2 regions of the Shewanella sp. 38A_GOM-205m genome follow, and region 2 is predicted to be linked to the other one. Evidence: riboswitches for the same ligand, from Rfam matches in the RefSeq annotation. Region 2 holds a riboswitch; the other holds the start of a gene.
What was found. A riboswitch is a leader RNA that binds a small molecule or an ion and turns the genes downstream of it on or off. The one in region 2 is predicted to bind cobalamin.

Region 1: another riboswitch for cobalamin. It lies ahead of N512_RS0115330 (TonB-dependent receptor); the one in region 2 lies ahead of N512_RS23340 (ABC transporter ATP-binding protein).

The regions. Positions count from the first base shown of each region.
Region 1 is NZ_JADP01000029.1:46,784-58,632, forward strand. Features, by position in the region: gene N512_RS0115330 (TonB-dependent receptor) at 1-1,947, opposite strand, end outside; cobalamin riboswitch at 2,040-2,232, opposite strand; gene N512_RS0115335 (DUF805 domain-containing protein) at 2,373-2,720, opposite strand; gene N512_RS0115340 (DUF3592 domain-containing protein) at 2,994-4,250, opposite strand; gene rihA (pyrimidine-specific ribonucleoside hydrolase RihA) at 4,398-5,336, shown strand; gene rbsK (ribokinase) at 5,340-6,245, shown strand; gene N512_RS0115355 (DUF2059 domain-containing protein) at 6,313-6,834, opposite strand; gene azu (azurin) at 7,043-7,510, shown strand; gene N512_RS0115365 (YdcH family protein) at 7,920-8,156, shown strand; gene N512_RS0115370 (hypothetical protein) at 8,240-8,815, opposite strand; gene N512_RS23165 (DUF2254 domain-containing protein) at 8,876-10,165, opposite strand; gene N512_RS0115380 (LysR family transcriptional regulator) at 10,338-11,273, shown strand; gene N512_RS0115385 (LysR family transcriptional regulator) at 11,340-11,849, opposite strand, start outside.
Region 2 is NZ_JADP01000040.1:11,584-23,432, reverse strand. Features, by position in the region: gene cobU (bifunctional adenosylcobinamide kinase/adenosylcobinamide-phosphate guanylyltransferase) at 1-278, opposite strand, end outside; gene N512_RS0117980 (adenosylcobinamide-GDP ribazoletransferase) at 275-1,051, opposite strand; gene cobT (nicotinate-nucleotide--dimethylbenzimidazole phosphoribosyltransferase) at 1,051-2,115, opposite strand; gene N512_RS0117970 (FecCD family ABC transporter permease) at 2,133-3,203, opposite strand; gene N512_RS23340 (ABC transporter ATP-binding protein) at 3,200-4,141, opposite strand; cobalamin riboswitch at 4,241-4,377, opposite strand; gene N512_RS0117960 (histidine phosphatase family protein) at 4,466-5,209, opposite strand; gene metH (methionine synthase) at 5,452-9,171, shown strand; gene N512_RS0117950 (hypothetical protein) at 9,504-10,595, shown strand; gene N512_RS0117945 (DUF2999 family protein) at 10,866-11,123, shown strand; gene N512_RS0117940 (hypothetical protein) at 11,805-11,849, shown strand, end outside.

The DNA of each region.
Region 1 (11,849 bases), on a different contig from region 2:
GAAGCGATAGCTGACGCTGAATCTCAGCGCCCGGCCGCTACCCGAGTAATAACCATCGCCCCAGGTACTGAAATAACCTGAGCTGGCGTATTGCTTGTCAAACAGGTTGTCGACCCTCAGGCTGGCAAGCCAGGCATCTCGGCTGTAGTTGAGGGCGATATTCCCCAGCCAATAGCTGTCCAGTTTATCGTGCTGGTTGCCATTGTCACCCTCCATATATCTGTCACCCAGATACTGACCCTCGACAAACAGCTGCCAGTGCTGACCAAAGTCCACACTGGTGTAGATACGCCCGGAATGCTCGGCCACCCAGGAGAGAGATTTGCCTTTGTTGGCGCCTTCAGTAAATTCGGCATCGATATAGTTGTACTCAAGTCCCAACTGCAGCATTTCATTGAGCTGCCAGTCCCAGTCGAGGCTGGCGCCATAACGGCGGGAAGCATCGGCGTTGACGTTGGCGCCGGGGAAAGCACCGCCGATAGGCATATCAGCACTGGGGTCAAAGACAATTTCATCTTCCAGCGACAGTCGGTACAGGTTCAGACGCAGGCTCTGGTTGCTCAAGGTCCAATCCCAGCCGGCTTCAATGGAACGGCCGGTCTGCGGCTTGAGGCCGACGACTGTTGGCGGCGTATAAGCTTGCTCATCGACCTTGGCGAAACGGAAACTCTCATCACCGCGAAGATAGAATCTGTGGCCTTCCAGCGGCCGATAGTTGAGCCCCAACTCGAGCGCGTGAGCGTCTTCATCCAAATCTATGCCATTGGGGTAAATCTGACCGTCCTTGAGTTCATCCTTGACCTTGGCATAGCGCCCGCCCACCACATAGCTCAGGCTGTTGGTCAGCGGCACATTGGCCTGTAGATAGGTGCTGGTCATGGTTTGGGTATTGCTGCGCTGCATATAACTGAGATCGAACTCGGTTTCACCCCGTTGAATATCGGCGCCTATGACTATGCTCAGCTCACCGTTGCGGGTCTGATAACGCCCCAGCGCCTTGGGATTGAATTCCAACAGCGAGCGCTCGTTACGACCTGGGCTACCATAGCTGACACTGGACACCAGAGTATCGCTGTAGTTGAGGTCCGCAGCCAGGGCCCAGTTGGCGTGCACCTGGCGCTGGAGATGAGCACGCCAGGCAGAAGTCATCTCATGGTTGTAATCACCCGGCGTCGATGTCGCCTGGCGTGGGTCGGCTTCAAACTGAGCCAGGGTCAGTGAGCCTGGAGTCTGGCGCTTGTTATCGTAGTAACTGCCTTCGACAAAGAAGTTGGTCAACTCTGAATCATATTGCAGACGCCCCAGCACAGAACCGGTTTCGTTGGCATTGTTTCTACGGTAGTTGTCGCTCTCGTTGTAAGCAGCAGCCAAATAGTAACGCCAGTTGTCATTGATGGCGCCGGACAGATCCCCACGGCCTTCGTAGGTGTCAAAACTGCCACCTGAGAGGGTCAGGTTGCCACCGCTGGCACTGGGCGCCTTGGTGATAATATTGATCACTCCGCCGACTGCCTGATCACCATAGAGCACCCCGGCGCTGCCGGAAAGGATCTCTACCCTTTCAATCTGATTGACCGCAATGGCACTCAGGCTGGGGGCGGCAATATCGATATTGTTGAGTCGGCGACCATCTATCAGTATCAGGGTGTTATTCACCGCTTGGCTGGAAGAGAAACCGCGCATCGCCAGCACAGGCCCTGAGTTATTGTCCGATATTTGAATGCCACTGCGGCCACGCAGCAACTCGCTCAGATTACTGGCACCGCTTTGCTGAATATCGGCGGCATCTATGACCACCACATTGGCGGCAATATTGAGCGGCGTGTCATCCTGACGGCCAATGACCACCAGCTGTTCATCCACGGCCTGGGTTGTAGCACTCGCCATGACGGGAACTGAGGTAAATGCACCGCAGAGCAGCGCGAGATGATTTAGTTTGAAACCCATTTTCCTTTGACTCCTGAAAGGGAAACGGGGCAAGAGTGCCACGGCAGGGAGAGCCCCTTGGCTGCCGCATTTCGAGATCTGCCCACCGAAATCATCGAAATACCTCCAGGGCCGGTCTCCGGACTTTGGCTATGCGGTTGACCGCGCAAGACCCGGCTTTTATGACGCCACTTGGGCGCGCCTGTCTCTCACCATTTACCGTTGCGGGGGCAGTGCCGGATTCTCACCGGCTTCCCGATTATCCCCGGTCTTTCATTCCGGGGCACCACGAGAGGTTGACTGAAATACTGTGCTGTCATTCCCGGCCTAGCCGAGAGCGGGCATTATAGACGTCTATATGGATGAATGTCTAATTTTGACGACGACTGACCGCCGCAGATTTACCCTAAAAACAAAAAGGGAGCCGAGGCTCCCTTTCCATTATCTTAACCCAGCTCTTTGGGGTTACTGCCAAAGCGGTTGTCACCCACTTCGCTGTCCTGGCAGTAGAAGACCAGCAACACTATCCAACCTATGATAGGGATAAATGCCAACAACTGCCACCAACCACTGCGGTCAGTGTCGTGCAGACGACGCGCGGCAACTGCAATAGAGGGCAACAATAGGCCCAAAGAATAAATCAGCCCCAGCACTGTGGTACCCAGCGCATAGTCAATAGCACTGACAACCAAGCTGAAAATGATATAGAACAGAGTGAACATCCAGTATTCTGTCCGACGGGCCCGACCGGTAAAGTCGGCGTATTTTTTGATGGCTCCGATGAAATGTTCCATGTTTTCTCCCAATAACAGATCCAAGATCCGATAACGCCGCGCCAATTATTGAATGGCTTAAGGCGACCAAAGTTTCATCAGAGTTTCTTACTCCCTGAAACAGCGAACAATTTTAACATACCTGAATGAACTGCAAAGTGACAGAAAAGAGATTTACCTTCCATCCGCCACAAAATCAGAGATATCTCACCCTGTCAGTCGTCATTGGTTTACAAATATCGCCATATTCATAGCCATAAATAGCCATGAACAGCCAGCCGGCGCTTTTTCATCTTATCTGCTCAGCGTAAAACCACGGCTGGCGGCCAGCACCTGGATATCGGTTTCAATCTGTGCCAGCTGTGTCTGACGCTTTCGACCGATTGTCCCTGAGTTAAACTTGGATGCCAGGCTGCCAAGAATATAGCGCCAATGCAGCGCTTGTTTTTTACGCTGTTTACGGCTCAAAGGATTCAATGGCGGCTGCGCTGCGAGCGCCTTGAGCAAGGCTGCAGCAGCGCTGAACCAAACATCGGGCAGCGATTCCAGGTTGTTAAAAAGCCATTCCAGGCAAACCAAGCGGCTCAATTCGGTGTGGACAAATCCTTTGCTACCCAAAGGCATTTGCCGCTCCAGCAACAAGGCGTTGAATTGCTTTTGAATTTCAGCACTCCAGGGTTTGCGTTGCAGCTTGGTCAGATGCTGGGAGAAGACCATCTTCGCCAGTTCATGCTCAGTAAACAGGCTACGAATGCCATCGAGCAGTGCCAGGGTAAACTCAGGGTAGCGGCGGCCGAGCGCCAATTGCAGTGAAAGTTCGAGGCCAGAGACGCCCTCGCCTTTACTTGGCGGCTCCCACTTGAGGCACACAGGGACAAACCAGGCAAGAAAACGCACCTGCCATTCAGGCCTGGCGGCGATATAGCCAAGGGTCTGCCGTCCCAAATAGCTACTGGCCGGGCTGGCCCGGTTGGCTTCAAGCAATGCCAGTAACTCGGCGGGGTTATCGGCCTCCAGTAACTGCTCAACTATTGGCGACAACCGCTCCCGAGCCCGAAGAAAGCGCAAACACTGGACCGTTTTACCCACAAACTTTCCGCCAATGGCCAGCGGCAATAGCGCGATTAGAATCCCCCACAGCTCGAGCCAGGTATTTTGCTGTTCTCGATAGTACTGGATATCGGTGCGCACTATGCCGGGCTCCTCAGGCAAATGCCAAAGGATCACGGCTTCACCGACGCTTCTCGAATCGCAAAGCAGGCCTGGGGGATCCCAGATCTGATACTCGCTGCCGTTTGGCAACTGATAATGCACCTGGCAATCCCACTCATAACGGCCAAAACCCCAGCGCCCAGGGGACACATAGTGTTGCTCACGCCGGGCAATATAACCTTGGGTCTCGACGCCTCGTTCGAGCAGGATATTCACTTCATACCAGGATTGGACACTCTCTTTAACAAAATAGAGCCCTAGAGCCGAGAACAGCCCGCTGGCAAGCGCAAAAAGGCCGATAATTATCAGATCTTCCCAGATTGCCCGTATCTTTCCCACCGGGTCCCCTTTGATTCAATCCTTTAAGGCCGCGGATTGTAGCAGATTTCAGCAATCAGTTGAGGAACACTTCACAGTTTGCCATCCGGTTCTGCGCGCGCCAAAGAGTCATGCTATGCTCGGGCAAATTGCTAAAGGAGTAACAGCATGAAACGCCCTATCATTCTCGACTGCGATCCCGGCCATGATGATGCCATCGCCTTGATCCTGGCCCTGGCCAACCCTGAGCTGGATCTGCTGGCCGTGACCACCAGCGCCGGTAACCAAACCCAGGAAAAAACACTCAACAACGCCATGCGAGTGCTTACTCTGCTGGGCAGAACCGATATTCCTGTGGCCAGCGGCGCCCCCAAGCCATTGGCAAGGGAGCTGATCATTGCCGACAGTGTTCACGGTGAATCCGGGCTCGATGGCCCAGAACTGCCGGATCCCGCCTTTGAACCTCAGCCGATGATGGCCTGGGAACTGATGGCAGAGAAAATCCGCCAAAGCAGCCAGCCGGTGACTCTGGTGCCCACGGGCCCCTTGACCAATATCGCTATTTTCCTGAGCGCCTATCCCGAACTCAAGTCCCGTATTGAGCAGATAGTGCTGATGGGTGGCGCCGCCGGTGTCGGTAACTGGACCCCTGCCGCCGAATTCAACATTTTTGTTGATCCTGAAGCGGCCGACATGGTGTTCAAGTCAGGGATCCCCATCGTCATGGCCGGTCTGGACGTGACCCATGAGGCGCAGATCATGGAAGAGGATGTAGCCCGTTTCCGCGCGATTCCCAACAAGGTTGCCAAGTGTGTTGCCGATCTGCTGGAATTCTTTGTTATCTACCACAAGGATCCCAAGTGGGGCTTTGATGGCGCGCCGCTGCATGACCCCTGCACCATAGCCTGGCTGCTCAAGCCTGAGTTGTTCATCGGCTTGGACTGCCATGTTGCCATCGAAACCCAGAGCGAGCTGACTGTAGGGATGACGGTTGTCGACCGCTATCACTTAACAGGCAAGCCCGCCAACGCCAAGGTGCTGATGCATCTGGATCGTGAAGGCTTTGTGGATCTGCTGGTTGAAAGCCTCTACGCCTATCAGGATTAATACATGAGTAGACTAGTGATAATCGGTAGTGCCAATGCCGATCATGTGATGGAATTCAGTCACTTGCCCGAGCCAGGGCAAACACTGATGAGCCGCAGCTACCGTTTGGAACACGGTGGCAAAGGCGCCAATCAGGCAGTTGCCGTCGCCAGACTGGTGCAACCTGGCACCCGAGTGGACTTTATCTGCCATCTTGGGGACGACGCCATTGCCGATACCATGATCAAGAGTTGGTTGGACGATGGCATTCATCCTCAGGGCTTGAAGAAAGTGCCGGAAATGGCAACCGGCAGCGCAATGATTTTCATCGGCGATGGCGGTGAAAACTGTATTGGGGTGGCCGCCGGCGCCAACGCCAGCCTGGAGCCAGCCGATGTTCACTGTCATCAAGAGCTGTTCGAAGACGCCAGTTACCTGCTGGCACAGCTGGAAACGCCGTTGGAATCGGTCAAAGCCGCGCTGCAACTGGCCAAGCAACAAGACACAGTGACAATTCTCAACCCGGCCCCCGCCAGCACGCTGGCTGACGATGTGCTGGCCTTGGTGGATATCATCACTCCCAACGAAACTGAGGCAGAAGCCCTTACCGGTATCAAGGTGGAAGATGAAGCCGGCGCAGCCAAAGCCGCAGCCGCTCTGCAAGCCAAAGGGGTTGGCGCCGTGGTGATCACCCTCGGCAGCCGCGGCGCCTATGTGCGTCACCCAGAGTTTGAGGGCCTGGTGCCTAGCTACCCGGTCAAGGTACTTGATACTGTGGCCGCTGGAGACACCTTCAACGGTGCCCTGATGGTGGCCTTAAGTGAGGGACTGGCCATGGAACAAGCGGTGGATTTTGCCAATAAGGCCGCCTCCATAGCCGTGACCCGTCATGGCGCCCAGCGCGGTATTCCCTACCGCCGCGAGCTGTAATCACGCCTTTACCGCCACAAAAACGGGAGTCATAGACTCCCGTTTTTTATGCTGGCTGCCAGTCAAATTATTCGCCTGGATTGGCCTCTCTGTGGGCCTGAAGCTTGGTGGCAAACTCCTGCTGCAGCTGCTCCATCTTAGGCAGCAGCCCCTGGCTCAGTGATTGAGTCACCATCATGGATTCCTGCATCACGGCCGGCATCTTGGCGACCATGGAGCGCCCAGTATCACTGGCATAAAACGCCAGCATATCGGCAATTTCCTTGTCGCTGTAATGCTTGACATAAATATCGGTCAACGGCTGCTTCAGCTTGTCCCAGCCCAGCTCCTGCTTGAAGATCTGCGTACTCTTGCGGGCAAACTCTTCAAATAAAGGCTTTTCACTCTCCTTGATATTGAACTGTTGTTGCATGCCCAAAATCATCATTTCCATCTGGGTATAAGCCGTGTCCATCATGGAGTCCATCTGCATTTCCAGCAGTAACTGCTCCACCTGAGCCCGGCGAGCGCTGTCATCGGCCAACGCCAAAGGGCTGCTGAGCAATATGCCGCCCAGAACAAGAGATGACAAAAAACCAGGACCTTTCATGAGTGCCTCCGTGGCAAGTATTGATTCGGCTGTCAGTCTATCACAGCCCAAGCGACTGTCAGCTGCTCCAACCTCAGCTGACAGTTAAAATTCTGAGATTAATTCTCATTTAAGGGAAATGCCGTTATGATTGACCCAGGCGGGAGCCTGCGGGGCTCTCGTTCTGTCGAGAGAAATATCGACCCTAAAATCAGAAAAGGAATTGAAAATGAATAAGTTAACCAAGAGACTCGCGGGTATTGCCCTGTTGGGAGCCGGCGCCGTTATCAGCGGCACTGCCAGCGCCGACGAATGCAGCCTGACCATCACAGCCAACGATGCGATGCAATTTGATACCAAGGAATTAAGCGTTCCCGCCAGTTGCAAGACGGTAGAACTGACATTGACTCATTCCGGCACCCTGCCAGTGACAGCCATGGGCCATAACTGGGTTCTGAGCAAGAGCGCCGACATGCAGGGCATTGCTACTGATGGTATGGCAGCCGGCGCCGATGCCGCCTATGTCAAAGCCGGTGACGAGCGGGTGATTGCCCACACTCCTCTGGTTGGTGGTGGCGAATCTGTCAGCATCAGCTTCAGCACCGAAGGCATGACACCGGAAGAAAGCTACAACTTCTTCTGCTCCTTCCCCGGCCACTGGGCCGTGATGCAAGGCAGCTTCAGCATCAAAGGCTAAGCCTGCGCGCTTTGGGCCCGAATAAGGGCCCAAAGAAACATCTCCTTTTCCCTTCGCAAGACCCAATAGCCGCCTTTTCGCCAAGTGAGTCCGGGAACCCGGTGACAACTTGCCTGTCGCCTTATGGATGAAATCACCTATCAATATCGGCTTGCTTTCCAGCCATGGCCTATCACCTGCAGTGAGCTTTCGCACAGGCGATCTTGCGACTAGGACAAATGTTGCAAAGCGACAAGTTCATTAGCACGAACCAGGGATGGCGAGCTAGCCGTTAATTGCTCACTTGCCACTAAACAGGATTATGGTTATTTGTCGACTTTCTGCGGATGACAGACAAAGCGCCGCTGGGTAGAGTAGGAATCAAGGCTTGAGCCTGTTTCGGCCAGGCACTATTTGAAGGAGAGAGCTTATGTTGGGCGAAAACCATGCGCTGATCCTGGAGTTTCCGGAGCACAAACAGAAAATCCATCAACTCAAGGAAAACGATCCTCACTTTCGCGAGCTGGCAGCCGAGTATCACGACCTCGACCATGAGATCCGTGGATTGGAAGAAAACTGTGTCCCCACGGCAGAAGAACGTTTCAACCAGTTGAAACTGCGCCGCGCCGAACTCAAGTCCTGGCTCTATCAGCAGTTACTGCGCTGATACCCCCAAATACAGAGGCCCTTGCAGCTTAAACCGCAGGGGCCCATGATCATATCCTGATTAGCTCGATTCCGAGCCGGATCTTAAAGCCTATCCAGATGCAGGGCGTTGGCAAACTCCTGCAATTCACTGGCTTTAACCCCTTCCCCCGAGAGAGTGAACATGGCATTGCCATTGACTATCACAGTCAGCTCTGCTTCACCGGATTCAGTACTGAGCATGGCGTTATGCCCCTGAACCTTGACCAGCTTGCCGCCGCTCATGGCTATCATAGATGGATTGGTCAGCATGGCCATAACAGACTGCAATAGGGGGGAGTCGAGCACCAGCTCTATCTCCAGTTGTGCACTGTCTTCTTTGTAGTAGTGGCGGCTGGCATTTATGCCCCCGCCCAACATCATGCCACCTGTATCGCTTGAAGGGTCATCGGCTTGCCAACCCGGCAATGGCTCGGGAAATACTCCTACGACTTCTCCGGCCCGCTGCTGCCGGATAAGGGTTGAGGCATAATCCAGTTGTGAACTGGCCTGGCTCAATTCACCCTTGCGGTAATGTTGTAACCCGGCCTCAATGGCTTCGGCTACGGCAGGATCTTCGGCAGCCTGCAGCGGCGCCGCCAATGCCAATGAGGCAACAAGTAATAGATTTGAAGGTTTCATTATCTTTCCCTGATAAAAAAGTCCGCGAATAGCATAGCCGCAAGCTGAGTTCTACGCCAGCTATCCGTTACCTGGCTCTTGCTGTAGCTCGGCGGCAAGCTTCCGAAGCAGTGTAACATCTGGCTCAAACGTCAGTATCTGTTCGGCTCTGGCCAGCGCCAGCTCGGAGTGTTTGCGACACACCTCGCTAAACTCCACCCGGTTGGACAAGGCTTGAAAGGCTTTTTGCAGCCGAATGTGAATTTCCACCAGCGCCGCACCATCCCGGGCTATCGGCATAAAGAAGTCATCGAACAGTTCTTCAAGACGTATCGGCAGCATCCAAACTCTGGGATAGGGAATAGCCTCCGGCGCCGGCAGATTCTGCTCATCGGTCACCTGCCATTTGGCTATCAATCTGACTCCGCGACCAATCACATCTATCGCTGTGCCAGGATCATTCACCGCCGCCGACAAGGCCCTCGATGCCACTTCGGCCAATACCGACAACCCAAAGCGAGGGTCCTGATCGAAAGAACGTTCATTGGCCACGGTAAAAGCCTTGTGCAGTGGCTGCAACTGAGCGTCATCGACACCGCCATCCTCAGCCTGAAAACTCAGCCACAGCAATGGCCGTCCCTGATGGACAAAGGCACCTGGCAATGACGTGATATAGGCTTCGGCGCCGTAATCTTCGGCCCATTGATTGATGCTGCCGAGATCCACATGCTGCACATAGCCTGTGTCGGCCGGATAGAGAGCTAAAGCCCCTTTGGGAATATCCTCCTCGGATGCCAGCCGCCGCCCGTCCAGCCAAGGATGCTCACAGCGCCGCTGGATAGCCGCTCCAGCCGCCTTTTCAATCCTGTCTGTAGTTTCCCCTACCCGGCCTAGCTTGGACAAATGATTGATCCACACCAGAATGGTTGCCACTATCAATACCACCACGGCCACAGTCACCAGAAACAGTACCACCCGCCCCTCTTCGCCATAGACACCGGTACTGAGGGCGATAATGCCCACTATGCTGAAAACAAAGGAGCCGACAAAGGTAGCCAGCGCCTGCTGGGCAGTGGAGTCTTCCATCAACAGCTTGGTGGCTCTGGGGGAAATATTACTGGTGGCTGCGCCATAGGCGGAAATCATCACACTCAGGGAAAAGGTGGTCACGGCCAACATGCTGGAGGCGAGGATATTGAGCAGCTTGTCCACCGCATCTGCACCTATCATGCCCGACAGCGAAGGGGGAATAACTCCCTGCACCACTATCGCCAGCAATGCGGTAACCACCGCCAGAATCGCAAACAGCACAGTGCGCATCCAGAGTTTGCGGCTCAATTGCAACAGCCGCCAGCCCCATTTACTCAGCATAATCCCACTCCTTTGATGACTCTCTCCCTGGCCAGAATAGCAGCCTTTTGTTCTTTGGACAGGCAGATCAAGCTGTTAGACTTGGGAAGGTACAAACAAGTCCTATAGTGCAAGCCAGAGCGTCACCAGGAACTATTAGCACCTTCCCTTAAGCTTCTACCCTGCGGCCAGGATAATAATGAAAGTCGATCTCAACCTGCTTCCGGTATTGGAAGTCCTGCTGGAAGAACAAAGTGTTACCGGTGCGGCCAGGCGGTTGCACCTGAGTCAATCGGCCGTCAGTAAGCAGCTTAACCGCCTGCGGGAGTTGTTCAATGACCCGCTGTTTGAACGCAGCGCCTTCGGCCTCAAACCCACTCCCAGAGCGCTGGCTCTGGGGCCAGAGCTGCAGCAATGGCTCAGATTGGCCGAGCGGCTGACGCTACCGGACGAGTTTGACCCCACCGCCAGTGAACGTCAGTTTCGTATGCACTTGGTGGAAACCGCCTACTCCCTCACTCTGCCACATTTTATGCCTTCCTTGCTGCGCCAGGCTCCTGGGCTGGATATCAACTGCAAGACCTGGTACCCGGGCACCATGGAGCAGCTGCTGCGCTGCGAGCTGGACTTTGCCATAGGCTGCCGCGAGTGGGATCCGCGCTCGCTGATGCATATCAACAGCCTGCCGGATGAACTCGAGTATCTGGAGCTGACTCGCGACAAACCCATCTGCCTGCTGCCGCCGGGTCACCCTGCGCTCGAGGGCGACTGGAACCTGGAGCGTTTTCTCAGCTTCGAGCATCTGCAGGTAGCCTTTGGCGGTATCGAACATTGGTTGCTGGACGATGTGTTGGCACTGAAGCACAAGACCCGGCGGATCCGCGCCAATATCACCGACTTTCCCACTGCGCTGGAGTTATGTCGCCACAGCGAGTTAATCCTCTGCGCGCCTGCCAAATATGCGGCCCAGGCGCTGCAACATGTTGAGTTGGCGACGCTGGAAGTGCCGATAGATCTGGTGCCCGGTGCGTACGTGTTGTTGTGGCACAAGCACTTCAATCAAGACCCGGCCCACAAATGGCTGAGGCAGATGATTGCCGACACAGTAATCCCGGCCAATCAGCAATGAGGCGTCGCCAGAATTCACCTTATAAAACAACGCTCTGGTTTGCAGGTCAATACAGTAACGGTTCAATTAAGCGCCTGAATACTTAAGCGCATCAATCAGTAATCTAAAGGCGGCCGAGTGCTGACGCCCACTCGGAAAATAGAGGTGATAACCGGCAAACCGCGGGCACCAATCTTCCAACACCGGGAGCAGTTCACCGGCCGCTATCGCCGGCGCCAACGCATCCTCAGGTTGAAAACAGAGCCCGGCACCGGCTATTGCCGCCTTAGTCACCAAATCCGGTTCATTGCAGATAAGCTGGCCGCTTACCCGCACATTCAGCTCGCGGCCCTCTTTGGCAAACTCCCACACATACAAGCCGCCCGAAGTGGGAAGACGCAGATTAATGCAGTTATGCCCGGTCAAGTCCTGGGGGATGGTCGGCTTTGCATGGCGGCAAAAGTAATCCGGCGAGCCCGCCACCAGCATACGCAGATCCGGGCTGATACGCACGGCAACCATGTCTTTGGCAACCTGTTCGCCCAATCGTACCCCGGCATCAAAACCTTGAGCGGCCAAATCAAGCAGTTGTTGATC
Region 2 (11,849 bases):
CAAAGCGTCAGGCAGTCTACCAATACCGGCGCTCCAGAGCCTGAGCGCTGTACAAGCGCCTTGGCCAAATCGAGCGGCACCTCGGCCAACTGCCATTCGAGGCTGCCACCTTGGCGCGCAGTTTGATGGTGGGCGATACGCCGAGCCATCTCCTCATCGGCGGACTCGGCCGTTGCCAGATACCAGGGGCGGACATTGGCCGGGCACAAGTCGGCCAGTTGCCGCTCGGCGTAACCACTCTTGCCGCTGCGGGCACCGCCCAGAATTAGATGGATCATGCAGGGCTGCCCCCCAATGCCAGTAACAGCATATAAACCGTCAGCTCACTCACCTGCTGCGCCGCTCCCAGGGTATCGCCGGTGTAACCGCCAATCTGGCGCCGGAACCAAAACACCAGGGCCCAACGCAGTAACAACATGGTCGGCAGTAGCCAGAACAGCAGCGTGGTGGACAGCAGTGCCGTCAGCACAATTCCAGTCAGCAGCAAAATACCCAGCTCATTGAGCCCCTGCTGCTGCGCCAGAGGTTTGCTCTTGCCCTCATCGCGAACATAGGTTTCGCTAAAGATAATGCTGGCCGCCGTCACCCGGCTGACACAGTGCGCCAATACCAGGGCCAGCGCCGCCTGGTTGATGTCGTAAAGTGCCAACTCCAGCAGTAACTGGTACTTGAGCAGCAACACCAACACCAATGCCAAGGCGCCATAGCTGCCAAGGCGGCTGTCTTTCATGATTTTCAGTTTATCTTCTACCCGCCAACCACCGCCGAAACCATCGGCGGTATCGGCCAGGCCATCTTCATGAAAACCGCCGGTAACCAGCACACTGCTAATCATCGCCAGCACTATGGCAATGGAGCTTGGCAATATGCCGGCGGCCAGCAGTAACACCAAGGCGGAGATCAAGCCCACCACCACGCCCACCAGACCAAAGTAGCGGCTGGCCTTGTTGAGGCTGTCGCTGTCCACCGTCAGGGCGCTGGGCACAGGAATACGGGTGAAAAAACCTATTGCGATCAAAAATAGCCGCAGCTGCCCGAGCCAGAATCCCATCAGAACACCTCTTGGGTAGCAGGTTCTACCACCTTGTCGACCCCGGCTTCACCAAAGCTGGCCATCTGGTTGTAGAAGTTGGCTGCCGCCTGCACCAAAGGCAGCGCCAGCGCCGCGCCCGAGCCTTCGCCCAACCTGAGCCCAAGCCGCAGCAAAGGCTTGGCGGACATGGCCTCGAGCAGCAACTTGTGGCCGCGCTCTTCAGACTCATGGGCAAAAATAAGATAATCCCTCACCCCCGGCGCCAAACGCACAGCCGCCAGCGCCGCTGTCGACGCGATAAAACCGTCCACCAGCACAGGCACGCCAAATTCGGCCGCCGCCAACATGGCTCCTGTCATCTGCACTATTTCAAAGCCTCCGAGGCAGGCGAGGATACTGAGCGGCTCGGTCAGCTCGCAGTGGTGCAGCAGCAGTGCCTGCTCTATCAGCAGGCATTTGCGCTTAAGCGTCGCGGCATCTATGCCGGTGCCGCGGCCGACACATTCACTCACTGGCAGGCCGGTCAGAGCAGCCATCACGGCGGCGGCAGAAGAGGTGTTGCCTATTCCCATCTCCCCCAGCGCCAGCAGGTTGCTGCCGGCATCGATATGGCGTTTTACCAAGGTGCGCGCCATGGCAAACCCTTGATGCACAGCGCCCAGAGTCATGGCGGCGCGTTTGTGGATAGGCCCGGTACCGGCGCCCAGACGCTGCTCTGTAACCTCGGGGATCCCCAAGGGGCTGAGAATGCCGCAGTCAATCACCTCCAGCTCGAAGCCGGTCTGGCGACAAAACACATTGATGGCGGCGCCGCCGGCAACAAAGTTGAGCACCATTTGGGTGGTCACCTCGCTGGGAGCAATCGACACCCCGGCCGCGGCAATACCATGGTCGGCAGCAAACACCAGCATCACGGGGCGGCGGATGACCAACTCATCGGTGGCGGAATCGAGCTGAATGCGCCCCAATTGCAGCGCCAAAGCCTCCAACTCACCCAAAGCGCCCAGGGGTTTGGTCTTGTTGTCTATGCGGGCCTGAATCGCGTCATCCAGCGCGTGATTGATTGCTGCAACCTGGTACATCCTTCCCTCTCTTATCGTTATTGGCCGCGTTTACGCAGCACCATCAGGAAAAACAGACTGCCGATGGCCGAGGTGATCACCCCCACCGGCAGCTCTTGGGTGGGCAGTATGCTGCGAGCCAGCACATCGACCCAAACCATAAACAGGCCGCCCGCCAGTGCCGTCAGCACCATGGGGTGCTGCCCCGGCAGCAACAACCTGACAATATGAGGCACCATCAGCCCCACAAAACCTATCCCGCCGCAGTGGGCCACCAAAGTGGCGGTAATAAGCGAGCATAACAGCAACATGGAAACCCTGAGCCTTTGCACCCTGATTCCCAGAGTGTGGGCGGTTTCATCACCGGCAAGCATTGCCAGTACCTGGCGCTTGAAGGCCAGGATCACCAGCAAGGCCGCCAGCACCACCAGAGTTGGCAGTCCAAGCCCATCCCAGCTGGCACGGGCAAAACTGCCCAGGCTCCAAAACAGCAAGGAGGTGGTGGCCTGCGGGGTGGAAAAATACAAGATCAAGCTGGTGAGGGCGCTGAACATAAAGGAGATGGCGACCCCGGAGAGCAACATTCTCTCTATCTGGTTGCCGATATTCCTGCCCGCGAGCAGCAGTACCATGAGCACGGCCAAACTGGCACCGATAAAGGCTCCCAGCGGCAGCGATATCCCGGAGATGGCCGAACTCAGCCCAAGGCCGGTCGCCAGGGCGACCGAGACCACGGCGCCGAAGCTGGCGCCCGAGCTGATACCGAACAGGTAAGGATCAGCCAGCGGGTTGCGGGTCACCGCCTGCAATACATAACCCGACAATGCCAGACCGCTGCCGGCGATAAAGGCCAGCAAGATACGCGGCAGGCGCAGATCCCAGACGATACGCTCGCTGATGGCAGATGGCTCACCCACGCCCAGCAGGTGTTTGCCAATCACTCTTGCCACATCGAAGAGGCTGATATCGGCGGCGCCAAAACCGGCGGCGGCCAAGGGTGTCAATACAGTGCCGAGCAGCAACAGCAGCCAGCACCAGTAAAGTCTGGGCAAGGGCTTGAGAAACCAGCCAATAAGCGAGCGCCCCGGTGCGGCCATGGAAGTATTCATGCGCCACCTCCCACCGAGCCTGGGCGCCGGTCAGTTTCCTTGTGGGCAACACAGGTTTCGGCCGAGGCAGGCCCTGCCATTGGCTCGACTATCGCAGCGCCGTGAACCTTGCCACTGGCGAGCGCCGCCGAGCTTACAGCCTTGCCGTGACCAGGCTCTGGCGACTGATAGCCGTAAAAGTAGTGGATCAGCGGCCGTCCCAACTGCGGATGCGTCCCCACCTGGCAGCAGACACCGAAGACACCGGCAATTCTGTCTTCGGTCAATACGCTCTGGGGCGAGCCGTGGGCAATACGGCGGCCGTTATCCAGCAGCAAGAGTTCGTCACACAGGGCCGAGGCCAGATTGAGATCGTGAATCGAGGCGATCACTGTGACCCCCAGGCTGCGCACCAGCTCGAGGATCTGGATCTGATAGCGGATATCCAGATGATTGGTGGGCTCGTCCAGGATCAAAAGCTTGGGGCGCTGCACTATGGCGCGGGCAATCAAGGCCCTTTGCTTCTCTCCGCCGGAAAGCTGCGCGAAGGGCTCTGCGGCCTTGTGCTGCAACCCGACCTGCGCCAATGCCGCCTGCACCTGGGCCTTGTCGGCCGCCGATGGCATATCAAACAAACCCTTGTGGGGAGTCAGTCCCATGGCCACTAATTGAGTCAGATCCAGTGCCAACTGGGCTGGGGTATCCTGCAGCACCACGGCCACCTCTTTGGCGAAGGCTTTGGCTGACAAACTATTGATATCCTGCCCAAACAGCTGGATCTGGCCGCGGTCCGGGCGGATATAACGATAGAGGCAGCGCAGCAGGCTCGACTTCCCGGCACCATTGGGGCCTATGAGCCCGAGCATCTTGCCGCTTGGCAGCTCAAAGCCCACATCGGCCAATACGCTGTGGCCACCGGGAAGCCAGCTAAGCTGTTGCACCTTGAGTGCCAGGCTCATAACCGCCCCCCGACATTGAGCCTGTGACCGGCAGAAGGCTCAGGCTGCAGTGGAAGAATCATCTATTCGCTCCCCCGGTTTACCCGCCCGGGTTTCTGGTTTGGTTTATCAGCCTGGGCAGGTCTCCTGACTCGTCGCCAAAGACGACTCACAGTTGCGGGCACAGTCCGGGCTTTCCCGGTTCCCTGGGTTGGTTCACCTGCAAAGGTGCCAACACCCTGGCTGCTGCCGCACTTGGCGGCCATTTGGGGTTATTATCCCGGTTTTATCGCCCGGCACAATTGCCTGGCGCAATCACCGCCGGGCGTTAGGCTAAGGCCCGTACTATTGCGGCCAGTGGAGCTTGCTGAAACACTGCCATTCTTGGTCACTTTCACCGCTGGCATCACGGCTGGCATAGAGGGTTATTCTGACCCAGGCCGCATAAGGTAGCTCCAAGGCGTTGAACACTGCCGCAGGCGGCATCTGCCCCGGCAGCAAAATCTCGGCCAGTAGCAACCGGATAACCCCGCTGTGAGTCAGGATCAGTGCCGCATCGGCGCTTGCTGAAGAACCAGAATCTCCTGAAACAGAGCTTTCGGAAGAACTAACCTCTCTAGCAAGCCAGCGCTGCACCATAGTCTGCCAGCCATCCAACACCCGGCTACGAAAGGCTGGCAGCGATTCCCCGCCCGGCGGAGTATTGGCCACGGGGTCACGCCAGAAGGCTTCAGCCGCCTCGCTATGCTGCTGATAGACACTCGCCACCTTCATGCCGTCCCAGTCACCGAAGTCCAGCTCCCAGAGCCAGTCATGCTGCTGCAGCGGCGCCGGGAAATAATCAGGCATATCGGCCTTGAGCTCGGCGGCAAAGGCCTGGCAACGCTGGGCCGGGGAGCTCAGCAGCGCCAGGCGTTCGGGCTGGCTCGGTAACTGCTCCAGCGCACTACTGATAGCCCGCCAGCTGCGCCACATCTGCGCTTTGCCCTCATCGCTCAGGGCCACATCACTGCGGCCGCGGATAATCTCGCCGCCTTCACATTCGCCGTGCCGCAGCAGATAGATATTCAGTTGCCTATGTTCAGCCACACACTTCTCCCGTCAGAGTCCCGGTGGTTACCGGGCCAATTTAACCTTGCCGCAGACCGCCGGAATCCGTATATTATGGACGTCTATACGTATAAATGTCCAAAATAACTTTCCGCGCCCACACACGCCTTTGGCTATCATGCCAGATAGTGCCCCGGGCGTCAGGTCGGCAGAGATGATGTCGCGGATGCCAAGCGCCGCGAATGTAAAACAGCAATAAGACAGGTATGAAAGGTAACCCTATGGCGACTTCCCAGCACTCCCCTAGCCAGACAGAGCTCAAGCTCAAACAGACCCTCGAAGAGCGGATCCTGATTTTAGATGGCGCCATGGGCACCATGATCCAGGACTACAAGCTGGAAGAAGCCGATTACCGCGGCGAGCGCTTCAAAGATTGGCATTGCGATGTCAAAGGCAACAATGATCTGCTGGTACTGACCCAGAGCGAGATCATCAAGACCATTCACAGGGAATACCTGCTGGCCGGTGCCGACATCATAGAAACCAACACCTTCAACGCCACCACCATTGCCATGGCCGACTACGAGATGCAGAGCCTGGCGGCGGAGATCAATTACCAAGGCGCCAGAATAGCCCGAGAAGTGGCCGATGAAGTGGCCGCCACCAGCGGTATTCCCCGCTATGTGGCCGGGGTGCTCGGCCCCACCAACCGCACCTGTTCCATCAGCCCGGATGTGAATGACCCCGGCTTTCGCAACATACATTTCGACGATCTTGTATTGGCCTACAGCGAATCCACCGAGGCGCTGATCGCCGGTGGCGCCGACATCATCCTGGTGGAAACCATCTTCGATACCCTCAATGCCAAAGCGGCGCTGTTTGCCATCGAAAATGTGTTCGAGAAACTGCAGCAAAGGTTGCCGGTGATGATTTCCGGCACCATTACCGATGCCTCGGGCCGCACCCTGACAGGGCAAACCACAGAGGCCTTTTACCATTCTCTCAGACATATCAAGCCGCTGAGCATAGGCCTCAACTGCGCCCTGGGCCCGAAAGAACTGCGGCCCTATGTCGAGGAGCTTTCCCGTATCAGCGAGTGCTTTGTCTCGGCGCACCCCAATGCCGGTCTGCCCAATGAATTCGGCGGCTATGACGAGACTCCAGCGGAGATGGCAAGCGTGATAGGCCCCTGGGCCGAAGAGGGGCTGCTCAATATTGTCGGCGGCTGCTGCGGCACCACGCCTGCGCATATCAAGGCGATTTCTGAAGCCGTTAGCCTTCATGCACCAAGGCCGCTGCCTGAGCTGCCGGTGGCATGTCGCCTCTCCGGACTGGAACCCCTGACCATAGATGCAAGCAGCCTGTTTGTGAATGTGGGCGAGCGAACCAATGTCACCGGCTCGGCCAGGTTTCTCAAGTTAATCAAAGAAGGCCAGTACGAAACCGCGCTGGAGGTGGCCCGTGACCAGGTAGAAAACGGCGCCCAGATCATAGATATCAACATGGATGAGGGCATGCTCGACGGGGTCGAGATGATGCAGAAATTCCTCAACCTTATCGCCTCAGAGCCGGATATCAGCAAGGTGCCTGTGATGATAGACTCCTCCAAGTGGGAGGTGATTGAGGCCGGGCTCAAGTGCATTCAGGGCAAGGGAATAGTCAACTCCATCTCCCTCAAAGAGGGCGAGGCCAAGTTTATTGAACAGGCCAAACTGGTGAAGCGCTACGGCGCCGCCGCCATCATCATGGCCTTCGATGAACAGGGCCAGGCCGACACCCGGGAGCGCAAAACAGAGATCTGTACCCGCGCCTACCGGGTGCTGGTGGATAAGGTGGGCTTCCCGCCGGAAGATATTATCTTCGACCCCAATATCTTCGCCATCGCCACCGGCATAGAAGAGCACGATAACTATGCGGTGGACTTTATCGGCGCCATTGAAGATATCAAGGCCAACCTGCCCCATGCTATGATTTCCGGCGGGGTGTCCAACGTTTCTTTCTCCTTCCGCGGCAACAACCCGGTGCGGGAAGCCATTCATGCCGTATTCCTCTATCACGCCATCAAGGCGGGGATGGATATGGGCATAGTCAACGCCGGTCAGTTGGCCATCTATGACGATATCGACCCTGAGCTTAAGCAGAAGGTAGAGGCCGTGGTGCTCAACCTGCCCTGCCCGGTTGCCGACTCAAGTAACACAGAGCAGTTGCTCGAGGTCGCCGAGAAGTATCGCGGTGGCCCGGGCGGCGCAGGCAAGAAAGAAGATCTCGAATGGCGCAAGTTGCCGGTCAACAAACGCCTGGAACACGCGCTGGTGAAAGGGATCACCGAATACATAGACGCCGACACAGAAGAAGCGCGCCTGCAGGCCAAGCGGCCGCTGGATGTGATTGAAGGCCCGCTGATGGACGGTATGAACGTGGTGGGCGATCTCTTTGGCGCCGGTAAGATGTTTTTGCCGCAAGTGGTCAAGTCCGCCCGGGTGATGAAAAAAGCGGTCGCCTATCTCAACCCCTATATCGAAGCCGAAAAAGTAGAAGGCCAGAGCAACGGCAAGGTGCTGATGGTCACGGTCAAGGGCGATGTTCACGACATAGGCAAGAACATAGTCGGGGTGGTGCTGGCCTGTAACGGCTACGAAGTGATAGATCTCGGTGTCATGGTGCCGGTGGAGAAAATCATCGAAGTTGCCAAGGCCGAGAAGGTCGACATCATAGGCATGTCCGGGCTCATTACCCCGAGCCTGGATGAGATGGTGCACAACGTTAAAACCTTCGAGCGCGAAGGTCTGACCCTGCCGGCGATTATCGGTGGTGCCACCTGCTCCAAGATCCATACCGCAGTGAAGATAGCGCCTCATTATCCCCATGGCGCCATCTATATTGCCGATGCCTCGCGCGCCGTGCCCATGGTCAGCAAGCTCATCAACAATGAAACCCGCCAGGCCACCATAGACGAAACCTATCGCGAATATGAAATGATGCGCCAAAAGCGTCTGTCGCAGACCAAGCGCAAGCAGATAGTGCCCTTGCAGGTAGCACGGGATAACCGCTGCAGCCACGACTGGGCCAACTATCAAGCGGTGAAGCCCAACACCCCGGGGATCCAGGTGTTTGACGACTATCCGCTGGAGGACTTGCTCGATCGCATCGACTGGACGCCGTTTTTCCGCGCCTGGGAGTTGCACGGTCATTTCCCGCAAATACTGGATGATGAAGTCGTTGGTACTGAGGCCCGTAAAGTCTATGCCGACGGCAAGGCGATGCTGGAGCAAATCATCCAAGAGAAGTGGCTCACCGCCAAGGGCGTTATCGGCCTCTTTCCCGCCAACAGCGTCAACTTCGATGATATCGAGATCTACACAGATGACTCTCGCAGCCAAGTGTTGCTGACCACCCATCATCTACGGATGCAGCTGGAGCGGGTGGGCAACCACAACTTCTGTCTCTCTGACTTTGTTGCTCCCAAAGAGAGCGGCGTGGCCGACTATATGGGGGGATTTGCGGTCACCGCCGGCCATGGCATCGACGCCCATATTGCCCGTTTCGAGGCGGCCCACGATGACTACAGCGCCATCATGCTCAAGTGTCTGGCCGACCGCCTGGCCGAAGCCTTCGCCGAGCGGATGCACGAGCGAGTGCGTAAGGAATTCTGGGGTTATGCCAGCGAAGAAAACCTGGATAACGAGGCGCTTATTCGTGAAAAGTACAAAGGCATACGCCCGGCTCCCGGCTACCCAGCCTGCCCGGACCACACGGAAAAAGGCCTGCTTTGGCAGCTTCTTAAGCCAGACGAGTGTATCGACCTCAAGATTACCGAGAGCTTTGCCATGTACCCCACGGCGGCGGTCAGCGGCTGGTACTTTGCGCACCCGCAATCACGCTATTTTGGAGTAAGCAACATAGGCCGAGATCAGGTGGAAGACTACGCCCGCCGCAAAGGGATGACAGTGGCCGAAGCCGAGAAGTGGCTGGCCCCGGTATTGGATTATGATCCTGAGTAAAAGAGGCCAGCAAATAGTCTTTTAGCGTACCTCCATACCCAGGAATAAGGCTTACCTTGGCTTATTCCTGGGTCTATACCTCAGCCACATCACCTCATACTAATGCCAGTTTCATAAAGTATATTTTTCTCAGCTAACTTCCTATTGGGTTAGATGGTCAAACATCCCACGCCATCCAATAGATCAAAAAATCAACCAAATAAAAACAATTAAATTACAATTGATGCTGAGCAATTTTTAATCTGTCTTGGATTAATAAAATCGTCTCTCGTAAGGTGTCGATTTTATTGCCCAGTGAGCGTTACCTTTAACCATCACAACAGGGAAGAACTATGAAACTACATTGGGGAATACTTGCACTGGCCGTATTCAATGCGCCATTAGTCTTCGCAGGGCAAGAGATAGATACAAATGGTGCGACTCAAACACAACTTTGTTTCGACAAACTAGCTACAGCAACACAGAAACTGGAATTCGAAGATACGGCACCAGAGGTAAAACAATGCTTCAAAACCACCGACAAAACAAAGCAGATCACAATCAACTGTCCGGCGAGCGGAACTACAAATCTCTCAGGGATTGATACTGTAAAACAGGGGTACGATAGATTCGCGATCCAATTGTTGCAAATGTGTCTAACCCAAGCCGAACAGGCTGGCGCAACACTGACAGACGGAGACAAGAGCATATTGAAAACGCTGGGTCAGGGGGCTGCTAGCAATAACAGTAAAAACTATCAGGGACGCTGGCTGAGCTCTTTTGAGCTTGGCTACAAACAACAAAATAGCTATAACGAAGCTGGAGAGCGTTCTGGGTTTGATCAGGGCGGAGTGACTGCTTCCTTTATGTTGAACGGCCGTTGGCACAATGCCTGGGGTTGGAATGATGCAGTGACAAATTTCGAGGTGGGCGTTCTTTTTGAGAAGAGTCCTACAGTTACAGAGAAAAAACCTAATTTCGCTGACACAAGTTTCAACGATGTCACCGATTCTATTGATGGTTATTTGAAATTCCTTTGGTCTCCTGGAGGAATTGCAGCGTCCAATAATGGCGACTCAGTCCTGAGTCTTGCCATACTGACCGGAGTCCGCAGCCTGGATGAAGCAAAACAAGGAAATGAACTTGCTAGATACTACGGCGGCGGCCTCGAATTCAATCTCTACAGTGATACTATTCTGCGAGATCAGAATGCACTTCCCAGAGCCAAGGTCGGCGGATACTTTCTACGAACAACCAACTACAGCTCGCTATCTGATATTAATTTTTTCAGGATCAGCGCGCAGTTTCAGCTAGTGGAGAATAAACCATTCCTAGTAGGATTTGATGCCAACCTAGGCCCAGATGATTTGGATGATTACTCAGTCACATTCAGCATCAGGCAAAACACCGAAGACTTGCTTAAATTCTTTGGTTTTATGCCTTAGTTGTCTCAGATTGGCGGCTGTGGATTAACCACAGCCGCCATCAAGGTGCAGGGCAAAAGCAACAAATCCAGAATCTCAGGCAAAAATTAAAGCCACGAACAAGGTTTCCACTCACTCCCCTGTACAGAGCCACTAACCAGATACCATACGTTTGGCAAAATGTCGCCAGAGGACGTTAGCTGAACCAGAGTACCTCTTCAGCCAGCGACATTCGGGGTTCTGCTCTGCTAGAATCGCACTCTTTGATGAATACAACCGCAAGGACTTTCCATGAATCCTATTATTGCCCTGCTGAAAGAGCACAATATCAGCGATGAACAAATAAACAGTCTGTTCCAGAGCCTGACCGAAAATCCCCTGATGGCCATGGGTACTCTGGGGCAGTTGGGATTACCGCCGGAAAAGCTGCAGGGGTTGATGATGCAAGTGATGCAGAACCCGGCACTGATCAAAGAAGCCGTGGAAGAACTGGGACTGGATTTCTCCAAGGTTGAAGCCGCCAAAGCCCAAATGAACAAGTCTGTTTAATCTTGTGCGCCCTCAAGGCCTGACTCATTTGGCTTTGAGGGCCGATGTCATGTTCTGTCATTCATCAGGTATTAGGCTGACAAATTGGCTGTGCCATCAGCTCAGTTCGCTGCAACGCTTACCATTTTGATAGTTCTCTGAAGCAATACCCGTATCAAGCGCCCGGCAATTTCTGCAATAACTTTGATGCCCGTCCGGATTGGCCGCTGTCACTCGTGCCGGCGTATTACCAAAATCAGCGGGATAGGGATGAAATATATGTTCCTCACCATGAGTCGTTGAACAGTTGGGACACGACTTAAACTTCCGACCGCTTCCCGGCTCCTGCTTACGTAACATTCCGTTATTCAAACGCCCACCACAAAAGTTACAGCTCATCAGCACTCTCCATGTTATTAACTGATATTCAGCATGGCAAACAGCTCACGCTGAGCAAAAGATAACCAAAGGTGTGTTGAAAGCCAATCTATTCCCTCTTGCCTCTCCGCCATCGCCCTCACCTAACACAAGATTGAGACAAACCGTGTGCGTTTAACAAAAACGCTACAAAACGCTACATCATTTGCCGTGCCTCCCATTGAGTCGGCGTGCTTAAGTAGGTGCTCGGTCAATATTCGGCCAAGGAAGTATGGGTCGATGATCGAAAGCTGAATTTATCCCAATCATACAGGAGGTATTCCAGTGACAAGATCTCAGTGGTTCCAGCGTCTATCGGCGCTATGTCTC